3 regions of the Telluria sp. RB2R28 genome follow, and region 1 is predicted to be linked to each of the others. Evidence: riboswitches for the same ligand, from Rfam matches in the RefSeq annotation. Region 1 holds a riboswitch; each other region holds the start of a gene.

The links. A riboswitch is a leader RNA that binds a small molecule or an ion and turns the genes downstream of it on or off. The one in region 1 is predicted to bind cobalamin.
Region 2: it holds a riboswitch for cobalamin, as region 1 does, so the genes downstream of both, AC56LV_RS00855 (TonB-dependent receptor) here and AC56LV_RS24310 (TonB-dependent receptor domain-containing protein) in region 1, are expected to answer to the same signal.
Region 3: it holds a riboswitch for cobalamin, as region 1 does, so the genes downstream of both, AC56LV_RS15280 (cobaltochelatase subunit CobN) here and AC56LV_RS24310 (TonB-dependent receptor domain-containing protein) in region 1, are expected to answer to the same signal.

What each region holds. Positions count from the first base shown of each region.
Region 1 is NZ_JCASIK010000012.1:10,303-17,925, reverse strand. Features, by position in the region: gene AC56LV_RS24330 (hypothetical protein) at 1-15, opposite strand, end outside; gene cobT (nicotinate-nucleotide--dimethylbenzimidazole phosphoribosyltransferase) at 14-1,060, shown strand; gene AC56LV_RS24320 (adenosylcobinamide-GDP ribazoletransferase) at 1,057-1,839, shown strand; gene AC56LV_RS24315 (histidine phosphatase family protein) at 1,839-2,381, shown strand; cobalamin riboswitch at 2,402-2,637, shown strand; gene AC56LV_RS24310 (TonB-dependent receptor domain-containing protein) at 2,703-4,535, shown strand; gene AC56LV_RS24305 (FecCD family ABC transporter permease) at 4,596-5,618, shown strand; gene AC56LV_RS24300 (ABC transporter ATP-binding protein) at 5,615-6,394, shown strand; gene cobO (cob(I)yrinic acid a,c-diamide adenosyltransferase) at 6,391-7,017, shown strand; gene AC56LV_RS24290 (cobyrinic acid a,c-diamide synthase CobB) at 7,017-7,623, shown strand, end outside.
Region 2 is NZ_JCASIK010000001.1:188,985-196,607, reverse strand. Features, by position in the region: gene AC56LV_RS00865 (hypothetical protein) at 1-109, opposite strand, end outside; gene AC56LV_RS00860 (thiol:disulfide interchange protein DsbA/DsbL) at 106-768, opposite strand; gene AC56LV_RS00855 (TonB-dependent receptor) at 919-2,877, opposite strand; cobalamin riboswitch at 2,946-3,184, opposite strand; gene ylqF (ribosome biogenesis GTPase YlqF) at 3,210-4,157, opposite strand; gene AC56LV_RS00845 (hypothetical protein) at 4,454-5,674, opposite strand; gene AC56LV_RS00840 (hypothetical protein) at 5,646-6,536, opposite strand; gene AC56LV_RS00835 (histone deacetylase family protein) at 6,606-7,538, opposite strand.
Region 3 is NZ_JCASIK010000003.1:666,732-674,354, forward strand. Features, by position in the region: gene AC56LV_RS15265 (VOC family protein) at 1-133, opposite strand, end outside; gene kynA (tryptophan 2,3-dioxygenase) at 160-1,047, opposite strand; gene kynU (kynureninase) at 1,081-2,343, opposite strand; cobalamin riboswitch at 2,453-2,671, shown strand; gene AC56LV_RS15280 (cobaltochelatase subunit CobN) at 2,840-7,225, shown strand; gene AC56LV_RS15285 (MotA/TolQ/ExbB proton channel family protein) at 7,222-7,623, shown strand, end outside.

The DNA of each region.
Region 1 (7,623 bases):
CTTTTCATTACTCATGCATATTCCTGTTATTGCCCCGATCGCCCATGCGGCGCTGTCCCAATCCCTGGCCGCCGCGATCAATAACAAGACCAAGCCGCTTGGTAGCCTGGGACGTCTCGAGGATCTCGCCTGCCAGTTGGGCCTGATCCAGCAGACAACCCGGGTGACGATCGACCAGCCTGCCATCCTCGTTTTCGCAGCCGACCATGGCGTGGTCGCCGAAGACATTTCCGCCTATCCCCAGGACGTCACCTGGCAGATGGTCGAAAACTTCCTCGCCAACGGCGCGGCCATCAATGTGTTCGCGCGCCAGAATGGCTGCGCGCTGCGCGTGATCGACGCCGGCGTGAATCACGACTTCGGCGTGCGCGCTGGTCTGCTCGACCGTAAAGTCGCCAACGGCACGAACAACTTCGCCATCGCACCGGCGATGTCGGCGCAGGACTGCGCCACCGCCCTCGAACATGGCATGGCCCTGGCGCGCGACCTGCCCGGCAATGTCGTGGGCTTCGGCGAAATGGGCATCGGGAACACGACCGCCGCGGCAGCCCTGATGCACAAGCTGACCGGCCAGCCGGCGGCTGCCTGCGTCGGCGCCGGCACCGGCCTGACGCCTGATGGCATCAGCCATAAAGAACGCGTGGTTGCTGCTGCCGTCGCGCATCACGCCAGCGTGCGCGAACCGCTCGACGTCCTCGCCACCTTCGGCGGCTTCGAAATCGCGATGATGGCCGGCGCCATGCTGCAGGCAGCCAGCCTGCGCAAGGTGCTGCTGATCGACGGCTTCATTGTCACCAGCGCGCTGCTGGTCGCCGCGCGCCTGCAACCGGCGATCCTCGACTACTGCGTGTTCGCGCACTGCTCGGGCGAGCATGGCCACGCCCTGCTGCTCGATCAGCTCGGGGCCAGCCCGCTGCTCGACCTGGGCCTGCGCCTGGGTGAAGGCACCGGCAGCGCACTCGCTCTGCCCTTGCTGCACGCGGCGGCCAACTTCCTGAGCGAGATGGCGACCTTCGCATCGGCCCAGGTCTCGGGACAACTCGGCGAGCACGCGGGATGATCCATCAACTGCGCCTGTTCTTCATTGCGCTGCAGTTTTTCACGCGGATCCCGATCCCGCACTGGGTCGGCTTCGAGCCGGCCTGGCTCAATCACGCGTCGCGCTACTTCCCGCTGGTCGGCGTCGTGGTGGGCGCGATCGGCGCGGCCGTCTACGTCATCGCCGCGCACTGGCTGCCAGCGCCAGTGGCCGCCGTCCTTTCCACGGCCGCGACGATCTACCTCACCGGCGCTTTCCACGAAGACGGCTTTGCCGATACCTGCGATGGTCTGGGCGGCGGCATGACGAAGGAGCGCGCTCTCGAGATCATGAAGGATTCGCGCGTCGGTGCGTATGGCGCGATCGGTATCGTCTGCATGCTGGGCGCGAAGCTGGCCGCACTCGCCACGCTGCCGCCCTTGACTGCTGTCGGCGCCCTGCTGCTGGCCCACCCGCTTTCGCGCCTGGCCGCCACGTCCCTGATCTGGCAGATGGAATATGCTCGCGCGGAAGGCAAGGCCAAGCCGCTGGCCGTGCGCATGAGCAGCAACGAATTCGGGATCGCAACGCTCACGGTGCTGATGCCAGCGATCGTGCTGCTCGCCGTCGGCCTGCTCGACCTGGCGGCGATTGGCGCGGCGCTGTTCGCGGCCTTGCTGGCCACGCGCTGGCTAGCCCGCACATTCACGCGCCGGCTGCAGGGCTATACGGGCGACTGCCTGGGCGCCGTGCAGCAGTTGGCCGAAGTCGCCATCTATATCGCGGTACTGGCCACGCTCGGGCGCGGCGCGCTGGCCTGATGCGCCTGTACCTCGTACGCCACCCGAAACCGGGCGTGCCGGCCGGGCACTGCTACGGCCGCACCGACCTGCCAGCGCAAGCAACAGACACCGCACGCGTGCTGGCGGCGCTGACCAATCAAGGCCTGCCCGGCACCATGCCGGTCTACGCCAGCCCTTTGCAACGCAGCGCCGTATTGGCGCAGCAGCTGTCAACCGCGCCCACGTTCGACGCACGCCTGGCCGAGATGGACTTTGGCGCCTGGGAGCTGCGCCACTGGGACACTATCGCCCGGGACGAGATCGATGCCTGGAACGCCGACCTGCTCCACTACCGCCCCGGCGGCGGCGAAAACGTCCTGCAGGTGGCCGTGCGCGTGGCCGCGTTTCGGGCCGACATCCAGCGCGCAGGGTGCGCCGCAGCACTCGTGATCTGCCACGCCGGCACCATGCGCCTGCTGCACGCCATGTCCGGCGGCGGTACATTGGAGGATGCTGCGCTGCGTGCGGCATCGACACCACACCAGATCGGCTATGGCGAAGTCATGGTGCTGGAAATATGACAATGCCCGGTTCAACCACCTTATAATGAGCGCGTTTTGGTGCTCGCACCTGCGTTCGCAGGCGCAGTTAAACGGGAAACACGAAGCCCTTCACAGGGCCAACGCGTGCTGCCCCCGCAACGGTAAGCAAGTGCTGCAGCCTTTCATCGGGCCCTGCGGCAAACCGCCCCCTCATACCACTGTGCTTTTCTGAGCATGGGAAGGTCGGACGGCCATACTTGTCAGCCCGGATACCGGCCAAAAGGTGGATACGCGCACAGCGCGATCCTTTGAATCCAGCCCACGGGGACGTCGGCGGGATGCCTTTGATAAGAACCACTCATGAATTTTCCAGTAAGCCGGCAAGCGGCCGCCGTGTCGCTCGCACTCGCCCTCATCTCGTCCACCGCCATCGCCGAAGTCGCTGACACCGTCGTCGTCACCGCCACCCGCACGCCGCAACCCGCTGCAGACCTGATCGCCGACACCACCGTCATCAACGCCGAAGAAATCGCGCGCTCGGGCGCCGGCTCGGTGGCCGACATCCTGCAGCGCCAGCGCGGCATCGAGATCGCCCGCAACGGCCCGGCCGGCACGGCCACCAGCGTCTACGTGCGCGGCGCGAACGCCAACCAGATCGTCGTGCTGCTCGACGGCGTGCGCATCGCCTCCGGCACTACCGGCACTGCCAGCTGGAATGCCATCCCGCTGGGCGCCATCGACCGCATCGAAATCGTCTACGGGCCACTGAGCACGTTGTACGGCGCCGACGCCATCGGCGGCGTGATCCAGATATTCACCCGCAAGGGCGAAGGCGCACCTGTCGTCACCGCTTCGCTCGGCGCCGGCAGCAACGCGACGCTGCAGGGCGATGCAGGCATCTTCGGCAGCAGCGGTGGCCCGAATGCCATCAGCTATGCCTTCGGCGCCGGCTACGAAGAGTCGGATGGCTTCTCGTCCACGCGGCCGGGTGCGTCGGGCTACAACGCCGACGAAGACGGCTATCGTCGCCGCAACGCCAATGGTCGTGTGTCGATGGCGCTCGCGCCGGGTCACGAGATCGGCGCCCAGTTCCTGGCCAGCCGCACGTACAGCCAGTACGATGCCAGTGGTTCCGGCAGCTACGATGTGCACAGCGACACGGACCTCAATACCGCCGCCGTCTTCATGACCAACCAGATCCTGCCGAACTGGCGTAGCACCGTGCAGTACGCGCGTTCGGAAGACAAGTCGGGCAGCTTCAGCAACGCCACGGCCAGCGGCGCCAGCCAGGCCGACACCGAGCAGAACGAATTCTCTTGGCAGAACAACGTCGCCATTGGCCAGGACACGCTGCAGCTGCTGTTCAACCACCGCAAAGAAGAGGTCGCGTCGATGCGCAAGACGCGCATCACCAATTCATATGCAGCGGCGTATTCGGCCAAGCGCGCCAATCATCTGTTCGATGTCAGCGCGCGCCAGGACCGCTCGGTCTACGGCAGCCAGAATACCGGCGCCGCCGGCTACGGCTACGAGTTCGGCAACGGTCTGCGCGCCACCGCCAGCATCGGCACGAGCTTCCGCGCCCCGACTTTCAATGAGTTGTACTTCCCGAACTACGGCCTGGAGACGAACAAGCCGGAAAAAGGCCGCAACCGTGAAGTGGGCCTGCGCTACGACGGCAACGGCTACAACCTCGACGCCACGTACTTCCACAATCGCCTGACCGACATGATCGTATCCAGCACGCCATGCCCGGACGGTATCAACCGCAGCTGCGCCTACAACGTCAACGAAGCCACGCTCGAAGGCTTCTCGCTGGCCGGCAGCACGCGCCTGATGGACGTGAACCTGCGCGCCAGCCTCGATTGGCAGGATCCGCGTGACGACACCACCGGCCGCCAGCTGGCGCGCCGCGCGAAGAAGCACGCCAACTTCGCGGCCGACTACGTGATGGGCCAGTTAAAGAGCGGCGCCGAGCTGACCGTGTCGGGTGACCGTTTCGACAACGCGCCCAATACCAGCCGCCTGGGTGGCTACGGCTTGCTGAACCTGTACACCACGTATCAGTTCACGCCCGACTGGTCCTTGCTGCTGCGCGTGAACAACGTCACGGACAAGAACTACGAAGTGGCGCGCAACTACGGCACCAGCGGCCGCACCTGGTTCGCGTCGCTGCGCTACGGCATCCGTTAAGCTGGCATTTTCCGCCCGCGGCGCACGCGCCGCGGGCATCGATCAACTATCAGGGCCCGCATGCAAGCACCCGTCCCGTCATTACGCCAACGCGCCACGCTCATCGTCGGCGCCATGCTGGCCCTGGCCATCGCCACCCTGCTGTTCTCGGGCATGACCGGTTCCATCCGCGTGCCGCTCAGCGACATCCCCGACGCCCTGCGCCAATTGGCCAGCGGCCAACCCGAATCCCTGTCCGCATCTCTGCTCGACCTGCGCGCCAGCCGCGCGCTAGTGGCCTTTGCCACCGGCGGCGCCCTCGCCCTGGCCGGCCTGATGATGCAGGCGCTGCTACGCAATCCCCTCGCCGACCCGTATGTGCTGGGCGTCTCGTCCGGCGCGTCGGTCGGCGCCCTCCTCGCCTTGCTGCTCATGGCGTCCACGCTGATGGTCGATGCGGCCGCACTGGTGGGCGCCGTCACCGTCTCCCTGCTGCTGTACGTGCTGGCGCGGCGCGACCTGCGCAGCGGACAGGCCGCCGAAGGCGGCGCCTCGATGCTGCTGCTGACCGGGGTGATTGTCTCGGCCCTGTGCGGCTCCCTCGTCACCCTCATGCTGTCGATCGCGCCCGAGGGGCGCCTGCGCAGCATGATCTTCTGGCTGATCGGCGACCTGGCCGGCGCGCCGCTGCGCCTGGCACCCTGGCTCGTCCTGATTGGCGCGCTGCTGTTTGCCATGCGCAGCGCACGCGCCATGAACATGGTCGCCCTGCACGCCGAAAACGCCGTCACGCTGGGCGTGCGCGTGAGCGCGCTGCGCAAGGGCCTGTTCTTCGTGTCGGCGCTGCTCACCGCAAGCGCCGTCACCAGTGCTGGCGCCGTCGGCTTCGTCGGCCTGATCGTGCCGCACGCCTGCCGCTTCGCCTTTGGCCCCGACCACCGCGTGCTGATTCCCGCCGTGGTCCTGAGCGGCGGCGCGTTCCTCGTGCTGTGCGATACGCTGGCGCGCACGATCGTCGCACCGCAGCAGCTGCCGGTCGGCGCCATCACGGCCATGATCGGCGCACCGGTCTTCCTGTATCAACTGCACCGCATGCGCAAATGACCGTTATCGCCACCCACGACCTGCGTCTCTCCATCGCCGGGCGCACCCTGGTGCAGGGCCTCGACTGGGCTGCGCAACCGGGCGAATGCTGGAGCATCATTGGCCGCAACGGCGCCGGCAAGAGCACCTTGCTGCGCACGCTGGCGGGCTTGCACCAGCCCGACAGCGGCGCGGTCCACATCGGCGGACGCGCCCTTGCGGCCTGGCCGCTGACCGACCTGGCGCGCGAACGCGCCTTTCTCGCCCAGTCGCGCCACGACGCCTTTGCCTACACGGTGCTCGAGAGCGTACTCTCGGCGCGCCACCCGTACCACGCCAACCGCTACTGGGAAGGCAGCGACGACCATCAGGTTGCGCTGGATGCCCTGGCGTCGATGGACGTGAGTGATCTGGCCGAGCGCGACGTGCGCACGCTGTCCGGCGGCGAGCGCCAGCGCGTGGCGATTGCCGCCCTGCTGGCCCAACAAACCCCGTTGCTGCTGCTCGACGAGCCAGCCAATGCGCTCGACCTGGCGCACCAGGTGAGCGTGACAGGCCTGCTTGCGCGCCTGTGCCGCGAGCAGAACAAGACCGTGGTCATGATCGGCCACGACCTGAACCTGGCTTCGCGCATCTCGACCCACGTGCTGCTGCTGATGGGTGATGGCCGCTGGCAGGCCGGCACCAATGAACAGACCATGCAGAGCGCGCTGCTGGGCGACTACCTCGGCCACCCGATCGAGATGATCGAACATCACGGCCGCCGCATCTTCATCCCTCAAGAGGATTCCGCATGAACGACATGACTCCCGAACAAACCGCTGCGCTGAACGAACGCCATCGCGTGCGTATGGAGCGCAAGAAAGCCATCATCGACGCAAAGATCGCGTCGGCCGACAAGGAAATCGGCATCATCATCGTCAATACCGGCAATGGCAAGGGCAAGAGCTCGAGCGCGTTCGGCATGGTGGCGCGGGCGCTGGGCCACGGCATGCAGGTCGGCGTGGTCCAGTTCATCAAGGGCGCGCTGTCGACCGGCGAAGAAACCTTCCTGCGGCGCTTCCCGGACGAAGTGCGCTTTCATGCGATGGGCGAAGGCTATACCTGGGAAACCCAGAACCGCGAGCGCGACATCGAGAAAGCGACCGAGGCATGGGCACTGGCGAAGCAGTTTTTGTCTGATCCTGCCATCGGCATGGTGGTGCTGGACGAACTGAATATCGCGCTCAAATACGGGTACGTCGACGTGCACACCGTGATCGCCGACCTGCTCGACCGCCCTACCATGCAGCACGTGGTAATCACGGGCCGTGGCGCGCCGCCCGAACTGGTGGCGGTCGCCGACACCGTCACTGAAATGAACGTCGTCAAGCACGCGTTCAAGGCCGGGATCGGCGCCCAGGCCGGGACGGAGTGGTAATGAGTGCGCATCCCGGCGCGCGTGTGGTGCTGGTGGCGGCAATGGCCTCCGGCCAGGGCAAGACCACCGTCACGGCTGCGCTGGCGCGGCGTTTGATCCGCATGGGCAAGCGCGTGCGCGTGTTCAAGTGCGGTCCCGATTTCGTCGATCCGGTGATGCTGGAAAGCGCATGCGGCACGCCGGTCCACAATCTGGATCTGTGGATGGTCGGCCTTGAAGCCTGCCGCCAGCGCCTGCAGGCCGCTGCTGCGGATGCCGACGCAATCCTCGTTGAAGGCGTGATGGGCCTGTACGACGGCACGCCATCGAGCGCCGACCTGGCGTGCGCGTTTGGCATCCCTGTACTCGCTGTGCTGGATGCATCGGCGATGGCGCAAACGGCCGGCGCCGTCGCGCAAGGCTTGCGCGACTATGGTCCGGTACAGATGGCGGGCGTGATCGCCAACCGCGTTGCCAGCAGCGGCCACGCGGCGATGGTCAAGGAGTCGCTACGCGACATTCCCCTGATCGGCACCCTGGCGCGCCAGGAACATCACCTGCCTGAACGGCACCTGGGCCTGGTGCTGCCGGGTGAAGTCGAAGAGCTGCAGCGTATCCTTGACGCGC
Region 2 (7,623 bases), on a different contig from region 1:
CCAGCGACCACGCGACATGGTTCACGCGGCTGGTCTCAAACAGCTCTTCCTCTTTGGGCCGTGACCCTTCGTAGATCTTGAGGATGTCGCGTTCGACGTCGTTGGTCATTTGGTCTGGGCTGCCTTCGTTACCAGTGCATCGAGGACCTGGCCAGTGGCCGTCATCAGCTGGCCCATGTCCTGGATCTTGTTCGATTGTGCCACAGTAGCCGGCGACACGACGTATTTACCATCGATGACAACGGTCGGCGTGCTGCTGGCCTTGTACGCTTCAGCAACAGCCGGCAGACGCTTGAGCTTGGTCTGGACGCCGAACGAGTTCCATGCTTCCATGAACTTGGCCTTGTCCAGCCCGTTCGAGGTTGCCCAGGCGATGATGTCCTCGTCCTTCATCAGGCGCTTGCGCTCGACGTGCACGGCGCGGAACACGCGGTCATGGTACTGCTCCAGCTTGCCCATGGCGTCGAGCGTCAGGAACAGGCGTGCTTCCGGGTCGCTCGGACCCTGGAACGGCAGCGGGATGCGGCGCATCACGATGTTGTCGCCCTGCTTCTTGATCCATGCATTGAGCGTTGGCTCGAACGCATTGCAGGCGCCGCAGTGGTAGGCGAAGAATTCAACGACTTCGACCTTCTTGCCGACGGTCTGGGTCGGCTGCGGCGCGGCCAGCACGGTGTATTCGGAACCGACGCGTGGATCAGTCGGCGAAGCATTGGCGAAACCGGCAACCAGGGCGGCAGCAACGAGGGCAAAACGCAGAGTGCGCATAACATCCTTCCACATATATGATTGAGCGAACGATCGCGAGATTACCACTTTTTGCCGTTTCCCTGTCTGCAGGGCGCGATTTATTGCATTTGCTTACCGCTGAAACATGCATGCAAATACATCAGCCGTCCGCGCCCGGCAGAACATGGATCAGAAGTCGTAGCGCAGCGACACCTTCAGCTGGCGGCCATCGCTCGGGTAAATCCCGGCGCGGCAGCTGAACGCATAGCTGTAGTGCTGACGATCAAGCAGGTTCAGGCCCGACACCGACGCTTCCCATGGGCCAAAGCGGCGCGCATAGCGGGCGTCGACCGTGGTGTACGACGGCAGGCGGGCGTCGCAGCTGTTGGCAAAGTCGTCGCCGAAACGCTGGCTGGCCACCCACTGCGCGCCGACATCGGCGGTCTGGCCATTGCCTGGAGTCCAGGCCAGGCGCGTCGTCACGACGTGCTTGGGCACCAGCACCATCTCGCGGCCGGCGTTCGGACCATCGCGGAACTCGGATTGCACGTATTGCCAGGCACCCGTCAGGCGTAGGTTGTTCGCCAGCAGCGCCTGCCCTTCGACTTCGACACCCTGGCGCCGGGTGGGATCAAGGTTGGTGTTGATGCCAAAGCCGCCCGCCAGCGTCGGGTCGAAGAAGATTTCGTTCGTCAGGCGGTGCCGGAATACGCGAGCCGTGGCCTTGCGCGCATCGTTGCCGAAGGCGACGCCGAGCTCCAGGTCGCGCGAGGTTTGCGGTGCCAGCACATCCGTTGTGGCGCGGTACGAGTTTTCGTCGATATTGGCGATGCGGTAGCTGCGGCCGGCCTTGGCGAACATGGTCACTTCACGCGCGACGTCGACGCTGCCTTCGACCGTGAACGCATTGACCGACTGCCCGGTGTCTTCCGGGGCGGTGAAAGCGAGCGGGTCGGCGTAGTCCTTGTCGAAACGTTCATGGCGCGCGCCGACGGCCAGGCGCGCATTGTGCGGCGCGTTCCAGGTCAGTTCGTCGCGCACATAGATCGCCTTGGAATCCTGTTTCGCGTCGCCGGCCGAGAAGCTCGACGTCACTTGGCGATCCCAGCGGGTCAGGTCGATGCCGGTGACGAATTCATTGCGCTTGTCGCCAAGCGTGGCGGTGTGGCGCAGACGTGGCGAGAACTGGGTCTGCTCGGACTGGTAGCGCGAGGCCGATGGGAAGCCCGAGAACACATACGTCGAGCCAACATCGCGCTCGCGGTGCGACAGCTCGGCCGCCAGTTCGATGGCGCCAATGCGATGTTCGACGAAGGCGCTGACACGGTCGGTGTCGAGGGAGCCGAAGTCATCCGGCGTATTGCTCTGGGTCGGGATCGACTGGAACTGCGCGTCGGTCAGCGAACCCGGCAGGCGCGAGTTCGAGCGCGAGCTCTCGAAACGCAGGCCAGCGCGACCATTCGCGGCGTACGCATATTGCACGCCGCCGCTGAAGCTCGTCTGCTCGTACTTGTTATTGTCGCGGTAGTTGTCGGTGCGGCGGTCGGCCACGGCGGCGTCGAACGACCACGGGCCGGCGCCATGCGCGATCGAGGCGCGCAGGTCGAGCGCGTCGAAGCGTCCACCTTCCACGAACAGGGTGCCGCGCGTGCCGCTGCCTTGCGGACGGCGGGTGAAGATCTGGATCACGCCGCCGGTGGCGCCGTCGCCGTACAGCACGCTGCTGCCGCCACGGGTGATTTCGATGCGCTCGACCGTGTCGACCGGGATGCTCGAGAGCACCGTGCTGGCCAGCTCATTTTCATTCAGGCGCACGCCGTCGACCATCACCACCACGTTCTGCGCGCTGTTGGTGCCAAAACCCCGCAGGTCCAGGCTGAAGTCGGGCGAGCCGTCCAGGCTCTGGCGGCCGAAGACGCCGCCGATCTTGCGAATGGCGGCATTGACGTCGGCCACGCCGGCGCTGCGGATCTGCTCGGCGGTGATCACGGTGGCGCCGATTGGCGTGGCGGTGGCCGGGAAGCGGGACGCGGTGACGACGACCGGCGCCAGCGTTTCCTGCGCGGTGGCGAGGGTGGCGAAGGTGGACACGGCGAAGGCGCACGCCACGGCGAGGGGCGCGCGGCGCGCGGGAGCTGCAAAAGTCATGATGAATGTGTTCTCGGTAAAGGGCGCCCCGCTGCGTCCCCGCAGCCTGGCGTCGAAGGAAGCGCCTTGCGCTTCCACCTGTCCTGGCCGGTATCCGGGCTGGCAAGCGGACGCCCTCACCTTCCTGTCGTGCGGACAGTGGTTATCGAGATTGTCTGCCGCGGCGCAGGATGTGCGGACGCGGCGCTTGTTGACCGTTGCGGGGGCAGCACACTTCCAGGACGGCGCGCGGCGCAGCCCTGTCGTGTTTCCCGTTTAACTTCGCGCGCTGGAATGCGCGCGAGAGCACCAAAACGGCGCGATTATACCGTGTCGGCACGCGCCCTGTCGGGTCAGCTGCCGCGCTTGCCGCGCGACTGCTCTTCGAGCTTGGCAGCGAGCTTCTCGGCGGCCAGGCGGGCTTTCTCGGCCACTTCGGCCGCGTGCAGGGCCAGGCTGGCCGCGCGCGAATCCGGCGTTTCCAGGCTGATGCGGCCCAGGGCGCCCTGGCGGTAATCCTGCAGCAGCGAGTGCGCTGCCTTTTCGTAGTCGTACTCGCCGCCGCGCACACGGAAGCCCCGGCGCATCGCGACGCCTTCGATGACGCCCACACCATCCATGCCCTCGGTTTTCAGGCCATAGCGCGCGGTGAGCAGGTGCGGGTAGCGCTGCAGCAGCAGTTCGCCCAGGTATTCGGCCACTTCTTCTTCGACCAGCGCGTTGGTGCCAATGGCGTGGCTGGCTGCCAGCATCAGGCCGTCGGTGGCCATGGCGATCTTTGGCCACAGCATGCCGGGCGTGTCGACCAGGACCACGTTCTTGTTCAGGTACAGGCGCTGCTGGACCTTGGTCACGGCCGGCTCGTCGCCCACCTTGGCCACGCGTTTTTTCAGTAGCGCGTTCATCAACGTCGACTTGCCGACGTTGGGGATGCCCATGATCATGATGCGCAGCGGCTTCGTTGGCACGCCGCGGTGCGGCGCCAGCGACAGGGCCAGATCGGGGATGCGGGCGACGTCGGCCGGCTTCTTGGTCGTCATCGGGTAGGCCGTGACGCCGTCCTGCGCATCGTAATAGGCTTTCCAGGCAGCGGTGGCGACCGGATCGGCGAGGTCGATCTTGTTCAGGATCTTGAGACTGGGACGCTGGCGGAACTTGCGCAGCTGGTCCACCAGTGGGTTGCAGCTCGCCTCGGGCAGGCGTGCATCGAGGACTTCGATCACCAGATCGATGTTCTCCATCTGCTCGGCCGCTTCCTTCTTGGCCGCGTTCATGTGGCCCGGGAACCATTGTATCGACATGCTGTTGCTTTCTTTATCTTTCGTTCAGGGTGCTATTTTACGCTGGTGGCGCACGCGAGCGTGGTGAACCCGCCACACCCGGTCTTTCTCTTGCGCATGACGTTGAGCCGTTGCAACACTGTTGACATATTCGGCGTGCACACTGGCCCTTGGCCACGCACGGTGGCGGGCCGCCAGCGGAGACGACATATGCGCGCACGGGACAGACTGAAACGATCGATGGCACGCTGGTATGGCGTGGGCTTGCTGTGCTGCGCCATCGCGGTGTCCGCGCTGGTGGAGTTGCCGCTGGTGCCCTACTGAACCAGCCCCGGCCCGCTGCACGCAAGAGGCGGCAAGGTGGCCGCCGGATCGAACGCCGCCAAGCGCTCGCGCGCCGCCGCGCGGTCTTTCGCATACTCGGCCAGGTAGCGGCTGCGTTCCTCGCTCTGCCATTCGCTATTGGGCACACCCGATAGCGACAGCGTGCGGCTGACCAGCACGGGTCCCTCGCGGCGCGCTAGGAGCAGCCGGTCCGGGTCGGCATTCTCGCGCAACAAATAACCTTCGACATCGCGCAGCACCAGTGGCAACGCCGGCCCAGGATCGGTGTCGTGCAGCAGCTTGCCATGCACGCGCAACGCTACCGACTGCGTGCCCTGCCCCAATAGTTCGTTGAAGCTCGCCAGCGCGAACGGGCGGCCCAGCGCATCGTCGATGCGGCCACTGACCACGTAGCGGCCAGCCAGGCGCACATCGAGCGGCAGCATGAACTCGAGCGCGTCCGCGCCGATCGCTTCACGCGGCGCGCCCGCCCACACGGCAGGCAACTCGGGCGAATAAATCACGTCGAACAACACGACACCCGCACGGCCGGCCGCGCTGAAACGCACTTCGCTGCGGATGGTGCCGTGAAAGCCGGCCAGCGCGCCCGCCTGCGGCGTGAAGGTGGCGCGCCAGTTGCCGCCGTCATCCTCTGAAAACGCCAGCGTCGCGCTGGGCGCGGGGCGCGCTCCCTGCGCAACCATCCCCTGGACCAGCGCACGTGTGACCACCAGCGGCAGCGCGGCGCCGTGCGCGTCAACAGCGCGCAGCGCAAACTCGACTGTTTCGCCCGCCGCCAGGTAGACACGTGACTGCGCGGTCTGCACCAGCACGCCCGGATCGCTGTCGCCGCCATCGACACGCATTGGGTTCGATTCGCGCACAGGCTGGTTCGGATACAGCTGGTCGGGGTGCTGCGCGGCTGGACGCGAGGCATGCGGATAGCGGGTGTGCTGGAGGTAGCTGCAATAGGTGTGCTGCGTTAATCGGACCTGCCCGGCAAGCTGGCGCCGGCGCATGGTACGGTCGTCGCCGGCAGGATTCAAGACCGGCACCGGCCTGAAAAAATGCAGGCCCGCCGGCGGCGCCGATGCTGCACGTGGCAGCGCCGGATCGTCCTGGTGCCAGAACAGCCCGGCCACGAGCGCACCGGCGACGACCAGCGCCAGCCAGACGGCGCGCCACCTAGTTGGCCGTATCGACCATCGCGTCACGCATGACTCCAATGATGCCGGCCCAGTTGCCGTCGCCATAGTGGTTGAAGCGTTCACCGTCGTCGCGGAACACGACCGAGTGCCAGCTCCACTTGACGCTGCCGCCCTGGTTCGGCGCGGTGCCCAGGCGCAGGTCGTCGCACAGCCAGTCGCCAGGATTGCACAGCGAACGGCCCGCATTGCCGGCCACGCCGCCGCTGCTGTGGTAGGCCACGACCTCGTCGTCCTGGCCCGGCAACAGGAACGAGTACGCGGTGCCGCGTGCGCCCGCGTAGCGGTAGAACCAGACGTTGCGGGTGTCATTGTGGTTGTACATGGCGCGCGCGGTGCTGGTCTTGAGGTCTTGCACGAGCGGCTCGGAGGTGGTCCAGGCGCCGGCGTTGGCGAGCTCGGAGCCGCCTGCCGCGCCGGCTGCGACGCGCACCCATTTGAGGTTCCAGCCGGTCTGCACGCCGCCGCTGGCGGCGCATACACCGCTGGCGTTCGCGCTGGCGTTCGTCACGGCGCGCGCCGACCCGCCGTAATTGGCCAGCGTGTAGCCAAGCAGCAGGTCGCCCGCGCTGTAGGCCGCGATGTAGCACCAGTTCTGGCCCGTGCAGAAGCAGTCTAGCGCATCGCGCACGCGCCCGCTTTGCGAGGCAATGCTGCTGCGGCCATCCCAGTTGACTGCCTGCTTGTTGATGCCGGCAGGGGTAGCGGCCGGGCCCCAGTAGCGAAAGTCGCTGTAGTTGCCAGGAGCGCCGCCGCTGCTGCGGCCATTGATCCAGAGCGTGTAGTTGGTGGCGCCCGCCACGGTGCTGGCCAGCAGCAGGCACAAGGTGCAAACAACGTAGAAGGCGTACGGGATGCGGCGGTGCTTCATGCTGGTCTCCTCGCTGCCCGGCGCGTGCCGGTGCTACGTTAGAGAGCAGAATGCGGCCGCGGTTCCCGACTATTCGAGATCGGCCAGCACCTTCAGGTGCGCCACGACGCTGCGTGCCAGCGACGACAGCTCGTAGCCGCCTTCGAGACAGCTGACGATCCGCCCGCCGGCGTGCTCGTTGGCCACCGCCAGCACCTGCCGCGTGATCCACGCGTAGTCCGCCTCGACCAGCCCGATGCCGCCCATGTCGTCGTCGCGATGGCCGTCGAACCCGGCCGACACGAAAATCATCTGCGGCTTGAAGGCGTGCAGCGCCGGCAGCCACTGGTCCTGCACCAGTTGGCGCACGGTGTCGCCCTCGCAGCGCGCCGGCACCGGTACATTCACGCAGGTGGCCGTAATCGGCTCGGGCTCGGTGTACGGAAAGAACGGATGCTGGAAGAAGCTCGCCATCAGCACGCGCGGATCGCCCTTGAACGCGTCGGCGGTGCCGTTGCCGTGATGGACATCGAAGTCGATGATTGCGACGCGCTCGAGTCCATGCGCCTCGAGCGCGTGGCGCGCGGCGATGGCCACGTTATTGAAGAGGCAAAAGCCCATCGGCTCGGTCGGCGTGGCGTGGTGGCCTGGCGGGCGCACCGAGCAGAAGGCGTTGGTGACCGTGCCGGCGATGACGTCGTCGGTTGCCGCCACGGCAGCGCCGGCCGCGCGCAGCGCCGCCTGGTAGCTGTGCTGATTGAGCGACGTGTCGCCATCGAGCGGGTAATAGTCGCCCGGCGTCGTCGGCACATGGTCGCGCACCAGCGCCAGCGCGCCCGCCGTGTGGTTGCGCAGGATCTGCGCCGTGTCGGCCAGCGGCGCACTGCGCTGCTCGATCAGGCCGTCCAGGCGCGCCAGGATCAGTTGGTCGTCGATCGCCCGCAGGCGGGCCGGGGACTCGGGATGCCAATCGCCCATCTCGTGCCGCAGGCAGTCGGGGTGGCTGTAAATCGCTGTACTCATGATGCTCGGTCTCCGCCTGTGCTCATCCATTCACACCTTGCCGCGCCGTTCTCGCATAGAATCCCTTGGGACGGCTTGTTGCTGT
Region 3 (7,623 bases), on a different contig from region 1:
GGTTACCGAACCTGAAGGCGATCCGCCCCGCGCCGAAGGTTTCCAGCCCCATGCCCATGACTTCCGTATAAAAATGCTCCGTCGCATCGAGGTCGGTGCAGGTCAGCACCAGGTGGTCGAGATGAGAAATCATGGCAGGCCGTCCTTGAATGAAGGTGATTAGAGCTCGGTGCGCAGTTCGAACAATTCCGGGAACAGCACGACATCGAGCATCTTGCGCAGATACCCCACGCCGTCCGTGCCACCCGTGCCCGTCTTGAACCCGATCACGCGCTGCACCGTCGTCACATGCCGGAAGCGCCACAAGCGAAACGCCGTCTCGATATCGACCAGCTTCTCGCCCAGCTCATACAGCGGCCAGTATTGGTCAGTGTCGCGATACACCACCATCCACGCCGCCTTCACCGACGGATCCGACCGCGTCGCCTGATGCCACGGCCCGGCAAGCCGCGCCGCATCCACGGCCAATCCACTGCGCGCCATCACCATGATCGCTTCGTCATACAGCGACGGTTTATCGAGCACGCCCTGCAGCGCCGCATGCGCGTCAGGCTTGTGCTGATGCACCTGCAAATGCGTGACGTTCTTGTTCCCCAGGATGAATTCGATCTCGCGATACTGGTGCGACTGGAACCCCGACGACGCGCCCAGGTACGGGCGGATCGCCGTGTACTCGGGCGGCGTCATCGTCGCCAGCACATCCCATGCATGCACGAGCTGGTTCATGATTGCGGCCACGCGCGCCAGCATCTTCATCGCCGCCGGCAGCTGGCCCCGCGCGATGTTGTCGCGCGCGCCGTGAAGCTCGTGCAGCATCAGCTTCATCCACAGTTCGCTGGTCTGGTGCTGGACGATGAACAGCAGCTCGTTGTGCTCGGGCGACAGCGGGTGCTGGGCGTTGAGGATCGTGTCGAGCGACAGGTAGTCGCCGTAGCTCATGTCCTTGCTGAAATCGAGCTTGGCGCCGTGGTAGCCGGGCTGCGCGACAGGGCAGCCACTCACATCGGCATTACTGGCGGACGAATCAGGGTCAACAGGGCAGGGCATCGTGTCCTCTCTTGAGAATCGCTCGAAAATCGCTCAGGTCACCGCAGTACGCTTGGCATCGACCTGATAGTCGCTGCGGTCCAGAATATCCTTGAGTACCATCACTGCCTGCCACACATCGTCATACCCCGTGTACAGCGGCGTGAAGCCAAAGCGCATCACCTGCGGCTCGCGGTAGTCGCCGATCACGCCGCGCGCGATCAGGGCCTGCATCACCGCGTAGCCATGCGGATGCGTGACGCTCACCTGGCTGCCACGGTCCGCATGATTGCGCGGCGTGATCAGCTCCAGCGGGTGCGCGGCGCATTCCTGTTCGAGCAGCGTCAGGAACAGGTCTGACAAGGCGAGAGACTTCTTGCGCAGCGCCGCCATCGTCACGTCCTGAAACACGGCCAGTCCGCATTCGATCAGCGCCAGCGCCACCACCGGTTGCGTGCCACACATCGCGCGCTTGATGCCGGCCACCGGCGCGAACGCCGGCTGCATCGCGAACGGCTGGCGGTGTGCCCACCAGCCGGTGAGCGGCTGCGTGAACTGCGCGTGGTGGCGCTGCGGCACCCAGATGAAGGCGGGCGCGCCCGGCCCGCCGTTGAGGAATTTGTAGGTGCAGCCCACCGCGAAGTCGGCCTGCGCGCCATTCAGGTCGACCTCGACGGCGCCGGCCGAATGGGCCAGGTCCCAGATCGCGAGCGCGCCAGCGGCGTGGATCTGCGCCGTGATCGTTTTCATGTCGAGCATGCGGCCGGTTCGGTAGTTCACGTGCGTGAGCATCACCACCGCTACCTGGGCGCCGGCGTCGCCTTCGAGAGCGGCCGGCAGGTCGGCCCAGCTGTCGAGCAGGCGCAGCTCGTAGCCGCGCTCGAGCCAGCCGATCAGGCCTTCGGCCATGTAGATATCGCTCGGGAAGTTGTCGCGCTCGGTGAGGATGATGCGGCGGGCCGCGTGCGCCGGTGCGTCGGCCTGCATCTTGAGCGCCGCAGCCAGCGCCTTGAACAGGTTCACCGAGGTCGAATCGGTGACCACCACTTCATCGGCCGCGGCGCCGATCAGCGGCGCGATCAGGGTGCCCAGGCGCTGCGGCAGGTCGTACCAGCCGGCCGTGTTCCAGCTGCGGATCAGGTCATTGCCCCATTCGGCGGCGATCACGTCCTGCGCGCGTTGCAGGGCCGCGCGGGGGCGGGCGCCGAGCGAATTGCCATCGAGGTAAATCACGCCGTCCGGCAGCGCAAAGGCATTGCGCTGGGGAGCCAGCGGGTCGGCCGCGTCGAGGGCCAGGCAGTCTTGTCGTGTGATCATGTGAACGGTCGCGAAGAAGTAGTGGGTGCCGGCCTGGCCGGACGATACCGCCATTCTAGGCTAGAGGCCAAAGAATGCGGTGACAGTGGCGCACCCTGGCTGTAGAATCGCGCCCAATCAAGTGAATGGTGCCGTCCTGCTCGTCTGCAGGAAGGTGAAACGGGAAGCCGGTGACGTGTGCGAATCCATCGCACGCCAGTCCGGCGCAGCCCCCGCTGCTGTATGCCTGACGACCCTCGTCGAACGCCACTGTGCCCCGTGCACGGGAAGGCAGGACCCGGGAAGGATGACGGCAAGCCAGAAGACCGGCCTTCACGATGCATTGCGTACGTCCCGGGGTGTGGGCGTGCCGGTTGGTAGTTCGTCGTTCCTTCTGTGTTGCCACTGTGGTCGCGTCAGCATGCGTGCGCATGGCCTGTCACGTTCAGCGTGGAAGGAAGACGTCTGCCCGTTGTCATGCGCGCTGATGGCGCGCAGCTGAAAGGTCGACGTTCACATGAACACTGCTTCGCTCCCCCGCGCCTGTACTGCGCTGGTGCTTTTGCTCGCGTCCCTGCTTGCCTGTGCCCACAGCCACGCCGCCACCATGTTCGCCGTGGTCACGGAGCGCGCCGCGCCGGGCGCGATCGAAGCCGCGCACCGCCACCTGGCCAGCCACCCGCGCGACCGGATTCAGTTGCGCACGCCGGCCCAGCTGATGGCCGCCAGTGAACGCGAGGTGGGCCAGTGGATCGCGAGCGCCGACACGGTGCTGGCGGTGTCGCTGTTTGGCGATCCGGCGCGCCGCATGAAGGATGCGCTGGCGCGCCACGCGAAGCCAGGCACCGCGGTGCTGGCGTTCAATGGCGAAGCAAGCCTGAACCTGATGACGCGCGCCGCGCACGGCAGCCTGGCCGGCTTCGCCCCCGAGCTGCTGCGCGAACTGGCAGCCGAAGCACCGGCGCCCGCCGCGCTGCAGGCGGCAGAGGCGAATCCCGCCGCCCGCCACTGGCTCGCGGCGCGGCGCGTCTGGCAAGCGGGCGGCGTGGGCAACACCACGGCCCTCATCGCCCACCTGCTGCATCCATCGACAGCGCTCGGCCCTCCGCTGCCCGAGCCGACCCTGCGCCTGCGCGTCGGCCAGAACGAGCTGCAGGATGCCGCCGCCTGGGGCAACGCCGCCAAGCTGGGTCTGAAGGACCGTCCGACCGTCGTCGTGCTCGACCTGGCGAACATGGATGGCATGGTGCCGGCCGCGCTGTGCCGCCGCATCGAAGAACAAGGGCAGGCCTGCGTCCAGCTGCTCACGCGCTGGGGCGGCGCTTCGCGCGAAGCGCTGGTGCGCCTGCCCGAGCTGATCGCGCCGGCGAAGCCCGCGGCGCTGGTGGTGCTGCAGGACTTCGTCGTCGGCGCCGCCGAAGGCCGCGAAGTCGTCAGCGAAGCCTTCAAACGCCTCGATATCCCCGTGTTCAAGGCGATCCGCCTGTCGGACCGCACCGCGATCGGGTGGCAGCTCTCGCCCGATGGCCTGCCGCCGGATTCGGTCCAGTACCGCGTCGCGCTGCCCGAACTGCAGGGCATCGGCCAGCCGATGGTGGTGGCGGCGCTGGGCCAGTCGCAACGCGACCGCCTGACCGGCATCGAGAACCGCCCGCCGGTGCTGCTGCCAGCCGAAGTCGATCGCTTGACGGCGCGCGTGAGCCGCTGGCTGGCGCTGCGTGCCAAGCGCAATGCCGACAAGCGCGTCGCGATGGTCTATTACAACCACCCGCCGGGCCGCCAGAACATCGGGGCCGACAACCTGAACGTGCCGGCGTCGCTGTTCGACATGCTGCATGCGCTCAAGGCGGCCGGCTACACGGTCGGCGATCTGCCGGCCACGCCCGAAGCGCTGCTCGACATGATCATGGCGCACGGCGTGAACCTGCCCGAAGACCGCGCCGCGCTGCGCGAAATGAGCGCCACCGTCAACAGCGTCAGCGCCCCCGACTACGCGCGCTGGTTCGCGACTTTGCCACCGCGCGTGCAGGGAGAGATGATGGACGGCATGCTGGGCCGCCTGCATGCCGACGTGCTGGTCGCCGAAGCACAGGGCGAGCGCGCGCCGGGCCGCAAGCAGGCCGAGACAATCATCAAGGAATTGCTGCACCTGGTCGAGGGTGTCGACCATCCGCAGCGCGTGCAGGCCACGCGCGACCTGCATGCGCTCGAAGACGGGTATCGCGCCTGCCTCGACGACAGCAAACCCAGTCCGTGCAAGGCGCTCGCGCCGCTGTACCGGCGCCTGATCGGTTACGGCATCGAAGGCATGCGCGGCTGGGGCCCGGCGCCGGGCAAGGTGATGGTCGACAGCGGCAAGCTGCTGGTGCCGGGCCTCACGTTCGGCAATGTGTTCATCGGCCCGCAGCCGCCGCGCGGCTGGGAAGTCGATGAAGAACTGCTGCATGCAAATACCAGCATCACGCCGCCGCACCAGTACCTGGCCTTCTACCATTGGATCCGCGACCGCTTCAAAGCCGACGCCGTCGTGCACGTGGGGCGCCACTCGACGTTTGAATTTTTGCCCGGTAAAGCAGTGGGCCTGTCGAGCGACGATTATCCCAGCCTGATCGCAGGCGACCTGCCGGGCATCTACCCGTACATCGTCGACGGCGTGGGCGAGGGCACGCAGGCCAAGCGCCGCGGCCTGGCGATCATCGTCGACCACCTGACGCCACCGCTGGCGACGACACCGCTGTACGACGAGCTGCTGTCGCTGCGCCAGATCGTCGAGAGTTTCGAAGCCGCGTCGTCCGAGTCGCTCAAGACGCAGGCCGCGCAACTGATGCGCGAGCGCGTCGTGGCGCTGAACCTGCGCGCCGAACTCGAAGCGTCGATGTCCGACGTGCTCGAAGTGCGGGGCATCGGCTTCGATGCTGCCGACGACGATTTGCTGGCGCACGAGGTCGGCCACTACCTGACCAAGCTGCAGGAGAAGTTCATGCCGTTCGGCCTGCACGTGTTCGGCCGGCCGTGGGACCAGAAGTCGCTTGACCTGATGCTCGATTCGATGGCCAAGAGCGGCATCGACGACCCATCCATCGCCGGCAAGCTGCGCGACTCGCCGCGACGCGAGATGGCAGGCCTGCTCGCGGGCCTGGATGGCCGCTACATCGAGCCGGGCAAGGGCAACGATCCGCTGCGCTCACCCGAGGCGCTGCCGACCGGCCGCAACTTCCACGCGGTCGATGGCGACATCCTGCCCACGCGCCTGGGTTTCGGGCTGGCGCAAAAGATGGCGGCCAAGGCGATGGCGCGCAGCAAGGGCGACGCCGCGCGGGAGCAGGGCAGTGAAGGCATCATCCTGTGGGCCTCGGACGCCGTGCGCGACGAAGGCGTGATGGTCGGCTTTGCACTGGCCATGATGGGCGCCGAGCCGGTCTGGAACGCGCGCGGCATCGTCACCGATGTGCGCCTGGTGCCGGGTGCCGTGCGGCGCGATGCGCTGGTGACCACGTCCGGGCTGTTCCGCGACCTGTATCCCAATCTGATCCGCCTGATCGACCGCGCTGGCCGGCTGGCACTGGCGGCGTCCGCCGAGACGCTGGCGCGGCAAGACCCGGCCCTGCGCGAGGCGCTGCAAGCTGCGTTGGCGCCGCTTCAGGGCGCCGCCTGGGGTAGTGAAGCCGTGCAGGACAACCGGGTCGCGCGCGAATGGCTGGTGCGCCAGCGCGCGCTGGTTGCGGGCGGTGCATCGACCATTGAAGCGGGGCAGGGCGCCGCGCTGCGCGTGTTCGGCGATGCGCCAGGCGCGTACGGCACGGGCGTGAACCGCCTGACCGAACGCTCGGGCGCCTGGCGTGAGCGCGAGGAGATCGGCCGCGCCTACCGCAACCGCATGGGCCACGCGTACGGCCTGGACGCCGACGGCGACGCGCAGCACCGCGCCTTCGACGTGGCGCTGGACGGCATCCACCGCACCTACCATGGCCGCGCCAGCAATCTGTATGGCCTGCTCGACAACAACGACGCCTTCGATTATCTGGGCGGCTTGTCGCTGGCCGTCGAGACGCGCACCGGCCGCGTGCCGGACGCGCTGATCCTGCAGCACGGGCAGCCGGGCCAGGCCGACGTCGAGCCGCTGGCCACCGCGCTGCTGGGCGAGTTGCGCGGACGCTTCCTGAACCCTGCGTGGCTGCGTCCATTGATGGACAACGGCTACTCGGGCGCACGCACGATGGGCCAGGAATTCATCGAGAACCTGTGGGGCTGGCAGGTCACGCGCCCGGACCTCGTGAAGAACTGGGCCTGGGATGAAGTCAAGGCCGTCTACTTCGACGATGCGCACAAGCTCGGCCTGCCGGCATTCCTGGGCCAGCGCCATAACGCGCACGTCAAGGCGCACATGCTGGCCGTGTTCATGGTGGCTGCCGAAAGAGGCTTCTGGAAGACCGACCCGGAAACGATCCGCACGATGGGCGGCGAGCTGGCGCGCCTGGTGGCTGCCAATGGCTTGCCGGGCAGCGGCCACACGTCGCCCGATCACCCGATGTGGGGCTGGCTGGCGCCGCAACTCGATCGGGGCGACGCGCAGCAGCTTGGCGTGACGCTGGCGAAGGCACGCGGCGAGATGCTGCCGGCGCTTGCCGTCCCGGCGCCGGCCGGCGCGCCGGCAGCGGCGGCATCACCGGCCGCGGCGCCACCACGCGCCGACGCGCAGCAGGGGCAGGCGCCTTCCGCGCCCGCACCGGCGGCCCCGCCAGCGATGCGCGTGTATGAACTCAACCAACAACCCGAACCCGCGCCGCTCCCTGGCCTGCGCATCGTGCAGGTCCTGGTCATCCTGGCCGCCTGCTTCGCCCTGTTTGCGCTCGGCCTGTGGCGCGGCCGCAGCATCCCCCAACCTGTAAGGAGTACTCCATGATCGATCACTTGTCCTATGCCTGGTTGCACGACGCCGTCAGCTGGCTGCTCACGCCTTCGCTGGTGGCGCTGCTGGCCGGCTGCGCCATTGCGCTGGTCGAATCGGGCATCGCCGTCGGCGAGCGCTTCCACGGCCTGGCCCGACTGCGCGCATCCGGTAACGTCGGGCACGTGCAGAAGCTGGCCCGTCACCGTCTGGAGCGCGCCGACCTGCTGGCGCGCATCCCGCCGATGCTGGGTTTGATGGCCACGATCATTCCGCTCGGGCCTGGCCTGGCCGCGCTGGGTGAAGGCGATCCGGCCAAGCTGGCCAGCGCCGTGACGGTTGCCTTCGATGCGACCGTGCTGGGCCTCGTTGCCGGCATTGCCGGCCTGGTGATCGGCAAGCTGCGCCGCCGC